Regions from separate parts of the Cupriavidus sp. 01L415 genome, predicted to be linked through region 1. Evidence: predicted binding sites of a transcription regulator. Region 1 holds the regulator's gene; the other holds the start of a gene.
The links. The regulator FliA, encoded in region 1, starts transcription of late flagellar genes. The targets are predictions, from matches to a motif close to CTAAAGTTTNNNNNNNNNNNGCCGNTA.
Positions count from the first base shown of each region.

Region 2: the regulator FliA is predicted to act here: its motif matches at 1,615-1,641, upstream of AC1DOX_RS19705 (FliC/FljB family flagellin).

Region 1 covers NZ_JBFTSP010000017.1:81,385-85,752, reverse strand. Annotated here, with positions in the region: gene AC1DOX_RS21475 (NADP-dependent isocitrate dehydrogenase) at 1-381, shown strand, start outside; gene AC1DOX_RS21470 (DUF1428 domain-containing protein) at 662-1,015, shown strand; gene AC1DOX_RS21465 (flagellar protein FlhE) at 1,202-1,654, opposite strand; gene AC1DOX_RS21460 (RNA polymerase sigma factor FliA) at 1,654-2,370, opposite strand; gene AC1DOX_RS21455 (MinD/ParA family ATP-binding protein) at 2,477-3,280, opposite strand; gene flhF (flagellar biosynthesis GTPase FlhF) at 3,293-4,368, opposite strand, start outside.
Region 2 covers NZ_JBFTSP010000014.1:59,654-64,021, forward strand. Annotated here, with positions in the region: gene AC1DOX_RS19695 (methyl-accepting chemotaxis protein) at 1-294, opposite strand, end outside; gene AC1DOX_RS19700 (RNA chaperone Hfq) at 1,202-1,522, shown strand; gene AC1DOX_RS19705 (FliC/FljB family flagellin) at 1,739-2,929, shown strand; gene AC1DOX_RS19710 (flagellar protein FlaG) at 3,056-3,436, shown strand; gene fliD (flagellar filament capping protein FliD) at 3,475-4,368, shown strand, end outside.

The DNA of each region.
Region 1 (4,368 bases):
CTGGGCATCAAGTCGGGCAACATCAAGGCGAAGGTCCTGGCCAAGACGCTGGACGCCGCCACCGGCAAGCTGCTCGACAACGCCAAGAGCCCGTCGCCGAAGACCGGCCAGCTCGACAACCGTGGCAGCCAGTTCTACCTGGCCATGTACTGGGCCCAGGAACTGGCCGCGCAGAAGGACGACGCCGATCTGGCGAAGACCTTCGCGCCGCTGGCCAAGACGCTGACCGACAAGGAAAAGACCATCGTCGGCGAACTGTCGGATGTGCAAGGCAAGCCCGTTGACATCGGCGGCTACTACATGCCGGACGTCGCCAAGCTGGAAGCGGTGATGCGTCCGAGCAAGACGCTGAACGAGGCGCTGGAATCCGTGAAGGGCTAAGGCAGCAACATCCATCCGCCCCGCCACCCCGGTGGCGGATGGCGCAGGATGGCAGGACGGCCGGAGTCACGCACTGTGCGTGGCGCCGGCCGTTTTGTTTTGGGGGGCAGCAATGCCGTGGACGCCACTCGCCCGCCGGCCCCGCGTGCCGCATCCGTCATGCGGGAGCGCGATGCACTATGGTAGGTAGACGCGTGCAGCGCGCCGGCCTCCATGTGTCGCGCTGTCATCTGTCATGCCATCTCAGGGTGGCCAGACTCGATCGACGGGAGCTCCGCAAATGGCTTATATCGATGGATTCGTTATCGCAGTGCCCACGGCCAACCGGGAAACCTACCGCCAGTTCGCCCTGAAGGCATCGGTGGTATTCAAGGAACATGGCGCACTGAAGGTGGTGGAGTGCTGGGGCGACGACGTGCCCGAAGGCAAGGTCACATCGTTCACCATGGCGGTGCAACGCAAGGATGACGAAGCCGTGGTGTTCGCGTGGATCCTCTGGCCCTCGCGCGAAACGCGCGATGCCGGCATGAAGGCGGTGATGGCCGACCCACGGGTGAAGGAAGGCATGGACCCGATGCCATTCGACGGACAACGGATGATCTTCGGCGGTTTCGAAGTCATCGTCGACGCTTAGAGGTCGCTTCAAAACGATCCTGGCGTCGTTGCGCGGCCTTGCCGTACCACTTGTACTGTCTGCGGCCGCGCGTCTAGCCAGGACCGCTTCGCTTCGTTTTGAAGCAACCTCCTGGGGCCGGGGCGCTTCGCTGCCCTGGTGAAGCGCGGCGTTGTCGGGCGCGCTTATCGCGCCCTTGCAACGCACCTACCGGTAGCTCACCGTCACTTCATTGCTCCGCCCCTGCAGCGTGGGCGTCATGCCGCCCTGCCCCTGTACGCGGAACGCGAACACAAAGCCCTTGGTGGCGTCGTCGCCCATGAAGGCGTCGGTTTTTCCTTCGGCCCCGGACAACAGCACGCAGCGATCCGCGTTGCACAGATACGCCTGCAGGTCGATCGGCGGCGTGCGCGTGAAGCTGTAGCGCCAGCGCACCGACGTGATCAGGCCTTCCGATTGCTGCACCGTACCGGCTGGCAGGATCGGCGGCGACACCGCCCGCTGGCCACGGTTCACGATCATCGGCCCCGCTGTGGACGAGGTCCACGCGTGGCGAGAGCCGCCGGTCTCCAGCGTGGTCCGGGTCAAACCCTGCGCACCCGCCAGGGCCGGCACGCACCCACACGCCGCGGCCGCCGCCATTGCCAGGACCGCCCGCATCACAGCAATCCGCGCAGTTGGTTGCGCAGACGGGTAATGGCCTGGCTGCGGATCTGGCAGACGCGCGATTCGGTCACTTCCAGCACCGCGCCGATTTCCCGCAAGTTCAGCTCCTGGTCGTAGCACAGCGACAGCACCAGCTTTTCCCGCTCCGGCAGCTTGTCGATGGCGCGGATCAGCGCTTCACGCATGCCCGATTCCATCAGCACCGTGAGCGGATTGGCATCCTCGGTCGCGCCGAGATGGCGATCCAGGAAATCCTCCTCGCCGGACCGCTCGAAGTCCTCGTAGTGCAGCAGCTGGCAGCCGTACACCTCGTTGAGCAGCTCCTGGTATTCGTCGAGCGGCATCTCAAGCTCTTTGGCCACCTCCGAATCGATCGGCGTGCGCCCGAGCTTCTGCTCCAGGCCGCGCTGCGTGCGTTCGATCTTGCGCGTGAACTGGCGCAGGCTGCGGGACTGCCAGTCGTTGGCGCGCACCTCGTCCAGCATCGCGCCGCGGATGCGTTGGCTCGCGTAGGTCTCGAACCGCGCGCCGTGGTTGTCTTCATAGCGCTTGGCGGCGTCCAGCAGGCCGATCATACCGGCCTGGATCAGGTCGTCGATCTGGACGCTGGCCGGCAGCTTGGCCGCCAGCTGCAACGCAATCCGTCGCACCAGCGATGCGTGTGACTTGACCACGTCTGCCTGTTCGAGCTTTCCCTGAATCGTGTACATGGTGGAATTCTCGGTGAATGCTTTGTTTCGGGGCCAGTGCCGGCAATGCGATGCCGGCTGACTGGCTGGCTGAGTGTCTGGGTCTTGTCGACTTCTTGTTCTTGGCTTATGCAGGAACGGCCACGGCCGCCCCCAGGGGTTGCGCGTCTTCCCGCAACGGCCATGCGCCGATGCTGCTGGCAACATGGCGCAGCGCGCCGGTGGCCGCGGCGGCCGGATACGCCTCCACGACGCAGCGGCCCAGCTGCAATGCCCGCATCACCAGCGGATCGATCGGCAGATAACCAACCAGCCCCGCCTCCACGCCCAGGTACTGGCTCGCCGTGCGGGCCAGGTTGCGCGCGAGCGCCGTCACCGTCGCCTCCGTGGCCGCCATATTGACGATCAGCTGAAAGTGCCGGCAGGCAAACTGGTGATGCAACCGCTTGATGCAGGCATACGCCGCCGTGATCGATGCCGCCTCCGGCCGCATCACGATCACGATGTTGTGCGCCGTGCCCGCCATCGGCGACAGCGCGCCCTCGGCGTCCGCGCGCGCGTCGATCAGCACGGTGCGCATGCCGGGCAGCGACTGGCCATCGAGCTTCGCGCTGGCCGGCACGTTGCCCGACGGCAGCACCGCGACGCCGCTGGCCGGCCGCGTACCCAGTGCGGCTTCCATCGGCATGCGCCCGGCGAGCACATCGGCCAGCGTCGCGGTTGGCGTCGCGCCGGCCAGCCGCGTGGCGCGGGCGCCGTGGCGGTCTTCGTCCGCCAGCAGCACGCGTTCGCCTTGCAGCGCCAACGCGTTGGCCAGCCCCAGCGCCACCGTGGTGGCACCGGCGCCGGGGTCGCTGCCCACCACGGCGATACGCCGGGTGACGCGCGGGGCCAGCATGCGGCGCAGGCTTTCGGCCTGATCGGAGCCCATCAGGTTCAAGGCTTACTCTCCTGCCGATGCCATTTGCGGCATCGCGTCGAACGCTGCCATCGCGTGCATCGCCGCTTCCGGCGCATCGGTGGCATCGATCGCGTGGTCGAGGATCGCGGCGGGCTCGACGGTGCGGCCCGGATAGTTCTCCAGCACGTCCAGCAGCGCCAGCAGGCGGCCCATGCCTTCATTGAGCACGGCGCCCGGCACCGGCGCATTCACGCGGGCCGAAGCGCGCCCGGCCAGGCGCGACAGGAATGCGGAGGCCGTCGGCGTCGGTGTGTGTTGCAGCCGCAGCGCGGTCAGGCCGAGTTGCGCCGACACCAGGGTGCCGCTCACGCTGGCATCCGCATCGGCCTCGCCGTCCTGCGCAAAGTGTCCGATGGCGTGGCGCAGCGTGCGGAACTGCTCGTCCGCGTCCTGCGTCCACTTGTTCCAGCGCGCCACCTGTGCGGCGTCTCCGGCGAGGGCCGTATCGCACAGCACGTAGTCCACGGCCAGCATGTCGCCGGTGTCGCGATCGACCAGCCGGGAGACCACCAGGCAGGCTTCCGAGCCGCCCTCGGCGGCATTGGCGCGCCCCCGCGCGGCGGTGCGCACCTGGCCTTCGGGAATGCGGACCATGCAATGGCCCAGCCAGTGCACGGCGTCGCGGTCACGCCACGTCGTGTCGCCAATGGCGACGAACGTCAGCGTATCGGCGACGGTGTCGAGCTTGTTGGCCATGCCGTCGGCGATCACGCGCGTCGTCTTGCGCGTGCCAGCCACCCAGCGTTCGCCCAGTTGATGCCAGCGCGCCAGCGTCGCGGCGGAAGGCAGCGTGTCGTTCAGGTTGACGACGGTGCGGGCAGCCGCCAGCGTCGCGCGGACGGTGGCTGCCTCGGCATCCACCTCGGCTTCGGTCATCGACAGGCGCGTGCGGCCGGCCGGCACCACCGTGGTCGCCAGCGGCATGCCGTCGCGGTCAGCCAGCCACAGCGTGTGCTGCAGCAGTTGCGGCGCGCGGCGGCCCTGCACCGTCTGCGAGACGGTATTGGTGACGGCCAGCACATAGCGGTCGCAGGCCCGGCTGGCGTCACGGCACATCG
Region 2 (4,368 bases), on a different contig from region 1:
GATGCCGCTGACCTCCTCGCGGATCTTGACGATATTTTCCGCGTTCTGCGCGGCAAGCGCCGGATCTTCGGTCAGCGCGGCGTCACGCACCATGACGCCGATCGTCAGCACGCGTTCCTTGGCGCGGTTGAGATCGATAACGCGCAGCAGCCGCTGCTCCACGGCCTGATGCATGGCGTCGTTCATGCCCCGCAACGCTGACACACCCACGGCCGCAACGGCCGCCAGCAGGAAGACCACCAGGCAAAATGCCAGGGACAATCGCGTCCCGATACTCATGTTTCGCAAGCCCATCACTGCGCACCTTCCCTCGTTCTATGTCATTCGTAAAGCGCCGGCGGCATCACCCGGGTCCGGGCGTCGCACGGCCCCCTATCGGCGTGATGGAGACGCTTCTTTAGGCGGAAAACGAATTGAGGGGAAAAGTGCCGGCAGTTCGGCGAATTGCTGGAGTAACGGATGGCTTTTAATCTGCCCCGTGCGCTCCGGTTGTGCCGGTAACGGCCTCTGCGGTGACAAACCGCAACCGAAATGACGCGGGCTCAAAAAAAAGAAGCCCACGCGCGGGGTGCTCGTAGGCTTTCAGGACTGCTTTGAAAAAGACCGGTTGTGGCCGGTCCGAACACCGAATATAAACCCGCTTACATGAGGTGTAAATCGCGCTTCTATCAGGGAATGCCCTCATAGCGGGTGTAAACGATACAGCACACGAATGCTAAAAATGATGGTTGAAATCACTTTTAGCCTTGTCGGCAAATAACGACCGCTTCCCGCAAACCTTTAGCTGGCGCGGCTTGTGGTGATTCGGGCGCCCGTCTTCATGGGCATTCGCGACCAAGCGCTACATCAATCACTTTGCAGTAAGCAACAAATTAAATAGAGCAAATCCTCTACGCCCGGACAAGCCATGGCTTCGTCAACGCTTGTAAAACTTTGTTACTCTTCCGCCTGAAGTATTCCCCTTCTCTCCTGGCAGCGCCGCGCGAGATCGCCAACGGGGCAGCGCCATCCCATTTCCCGGGATACCTGTCCGCGGCAGTCAAGACGGCCAGCCTCTGCGCCGGTTCCGAGAGCGAATGTTTCATGTCTCGCCAAGATCAGGCCGCGTTGTACGTCACTTTTAGTGCGACGCCGATCTGTGCGCCTGGTCATCGGACCGTTGTCAGCCGCCAGAACCCTTGCGGGCTCTTCCGGAGAAGTTGTGAAGCAGGAAATCAAGGCCCCCAGACCCAGCCGAAAACTGCAGCATCTGCAATTCGCGGCCCACAACGCCAGTCGCAATTCGGTCATCGTCCACCTGTCGAATGGCACGCGGCTGACCGGGATCGTCGTCGCCTCGGACAATTACATGCTCCTGCTTGGCAGGGATGCCGAGGACCCCACCCCCACACTGGTTTACAAGCGCGCCATCACGGTGGTCACGCCCGCGCACGCGCCGGAAGCCGCCGCAACCTTGCTGGAAGCGGAAGCGTCACCGGATTTCGTGCGTCTATATATACCGCGCACCCGCAAGCGCCGCTGACCCGCCACGGCATGGCCGCCAGGCAACCGGCTGCCTGCCGCAACCGCTCGGGGGACGATGCCGCACCCCTCGAAACTCTAGCAAAGATCACTCTAAAGTCTCCTACCGCCCTGTCGATAACCCTTGCAACGGAGGCACTCTACGCCCTGCAAAGCAGGCAGCCAACGTTACGGCACCCGCCGGAATGCCTACAACATTGCAAATAGGAGTCGTACCATGGCGCAAGTCATCAATACCAACATTCTGTCTCTGCAAACGCAGAGCAACCTGAACACGTCGCAATCGTCGCTGAACACCGCGATCCAGCGTCTGTCGTCGGGCCTGCGTATCAACAGCGCAAAGGACGATGCAGCCGGCCAGGCCATCGCCAACCGCTTCACCGCCAACATCCGTGGCCTGTCGCAAGCTTCCCGTAACGCCAACGACGGTATCTCGATCTCGCAGACGACTGAAGGCGCGCTGACCGAAGTCAACAACAACCTGCAACGTGTCCGTGAACTGTCGGTGCAAGCCGCCAACGGCACGAACTCGTCGTCGGACCTGAAGTCGATCCAGGACGAAATCAAGCAACGCCTGGCTGAAATCGACCGCGTGTCGGCCCAGACCCAGTTCAACGGCGTGAAGGTTCTGGCCAAGGACCAGAACATGTCGATCCAGGTTGGCGCCAACGACAGCCAAACCATCACGATCGGCCTGAAGGAAATCACCTCGAGCACCCTGGGTGTTGCTGGCTTCAGCGTGGCAGGCCCGCAAGCTGGCGCCGCAACGGTTAACGCCGCTGCTGCACAAGCTGCTTTCGGCACGGGTTCGACCATCACCAACGCGTCTTCGAACGCAGTGACCACCGCCGACCTGCAACGCGCACTGGGCCTGGCCACGGCAACGGTTACCAACGGTACCAACGTTGTTGCCGACAGCAACGGCAAGTGGTTCGTTGAAGTGCAAACCAGCACGATGTCTGCAGCCGACGTCGCAACGCTGAAGTCGAAGGGCTTTGCCGCTCCGGCCGCCGGCGCCAGCACGACGCTCTACATCGCCGTGGATACGGCCAACGCTGGTACCTCGGGTGCTTCCGCAACGTTCGCACTGGCCAACGCTTCGCTGACCGCTTCCGACTTCCAGAACACGGCTACCGCCAACCCGCTGAAGACGATGGATGCGGCACTGGCTTCGGTTGACAACCTGCGCTCGTCGCTGGGTGCTGTGCAGAACCGGTTCGAGTCGACGATCAACAACCTGAGCACGACGGTGAACAACCTGTCGGCTTCGCGTTCGCGCATCGAAGACGCTGACTACGCAACGGAAGTGTCGAACATGACCCGCGCGCAGATCCTGCAACAAGCTGGTACCTCGGTGCTGTCGCAAGCGAACCAGACCACGCAAGGCGTGCTGTCGCTGCTGCGTTAATCACCGCGCTGCAAAAGGCCGGGCCGCAAGGCCCGGCTTTTTTGCCGGAATGTTTTGCAGGCAGACCACTGCCTGCAAAGCGTTTCAACCGGACAAGAATCACAGCCTTACCGGACGGAGCAGACCATGGCATCCCCTACCCTCGTTTCCTTTCCGGCGGCCCGCAGCTCCGCCGATTCCGTGACCGCCGCCCCGGCACCCGCCGCGCCGGCCGCCACGGTTGAGCCCGTTCGTCCGGCGCAGGCCGCCACGGACACCGATGGCCGCTCCGCGCCCGATGACTCTCCGGCCAGGACGGCGGCAGCAGTCCAGGAACTGGTCGACGTGCTCAAGACCACGTCCATCGGGCTGCGCTTCGAAATCGACGAAAACACCCACCGCGTCATCACCAAGGTGATCGACAAGGAAACCGGCGAACTGATCCGCCAGATGCCGAGCGCGGAAGTGATGCGCTTTGCCCAAGCGATCGACAAGCTGCAAGGCTTGTTCATCAGCCACGCCGTTTGAGCGCGGCCTCCCGTTGAAGAAGACACAAGGTACATAACATGGCAAGCATCTCGAACGTCGGTGTCGGTTCCGGCCTGGATCTGCAGTCGCTGCTCACCAGCCTGCAAACCAACGAAGAAGCGGCCCTGCAGCCCATCACCAACCAGGCCACGAGCTTCCAGTCCAAGCTGTCCGGGTACGGCCAGGTGAAAAGCGTGCTGGCGGCATATCAAACGGCCGCCCAGGCCCTGGCGGATGCCAAGACGTTCAGCGCGACCAAGCCCGTCGTGGGCGACAGCACCATCTTTTCGGCGACGGCCAGCAGCAGCGCAGTGCCGGGCAGCTACACCGTCAACGTCACCAGCCTGGCCGCTGCCCAGACGCTGGTCACCACCCAGCAGGCCAGCCAGACGGCGGCGGTCGGTGGCGGCACGCTCACCTTCGACTTCGGCGACCAGCTCGCCACCGGCGGCGCGGCCACCAGCACCAAGACCGTGACGATCGGCTCCGATACCTCGATGCAAGGTATCCGCGATTCGATCAACAAGGCCAACATCGGCGTGACCGCCAGCATCATCAACGACGGCAGCGGCACGCCCTACCGCCTGGTGCTGACCTCGAACAACACCGGCACGCAGGGCACCATGCGCGTGAGCGCCAGCGACAGCAACGTCAACGCCCTCGTGGCGTTCGACCCGGCCAGCGCCGTGCAGGCAAGCGGCGTGCAGCAGAAAGTTGCCCCGCAGAACGCCGCGCTGACCATCAACGGCATCGACATCGTCAGCCAGACCAACTCGGTGACCGACGCCGCCCAGGGTGTGACGCTGAGCCTCACCAAGACCGGTACGACCTCGCTGACGGTCAACCGCGACAGCGATTCCATCGTCAATGCTGTGCAGGCTTTCGTCACGGCGTACAACAACGTCCTGACGACCGCCGCACAGCTGACCGCG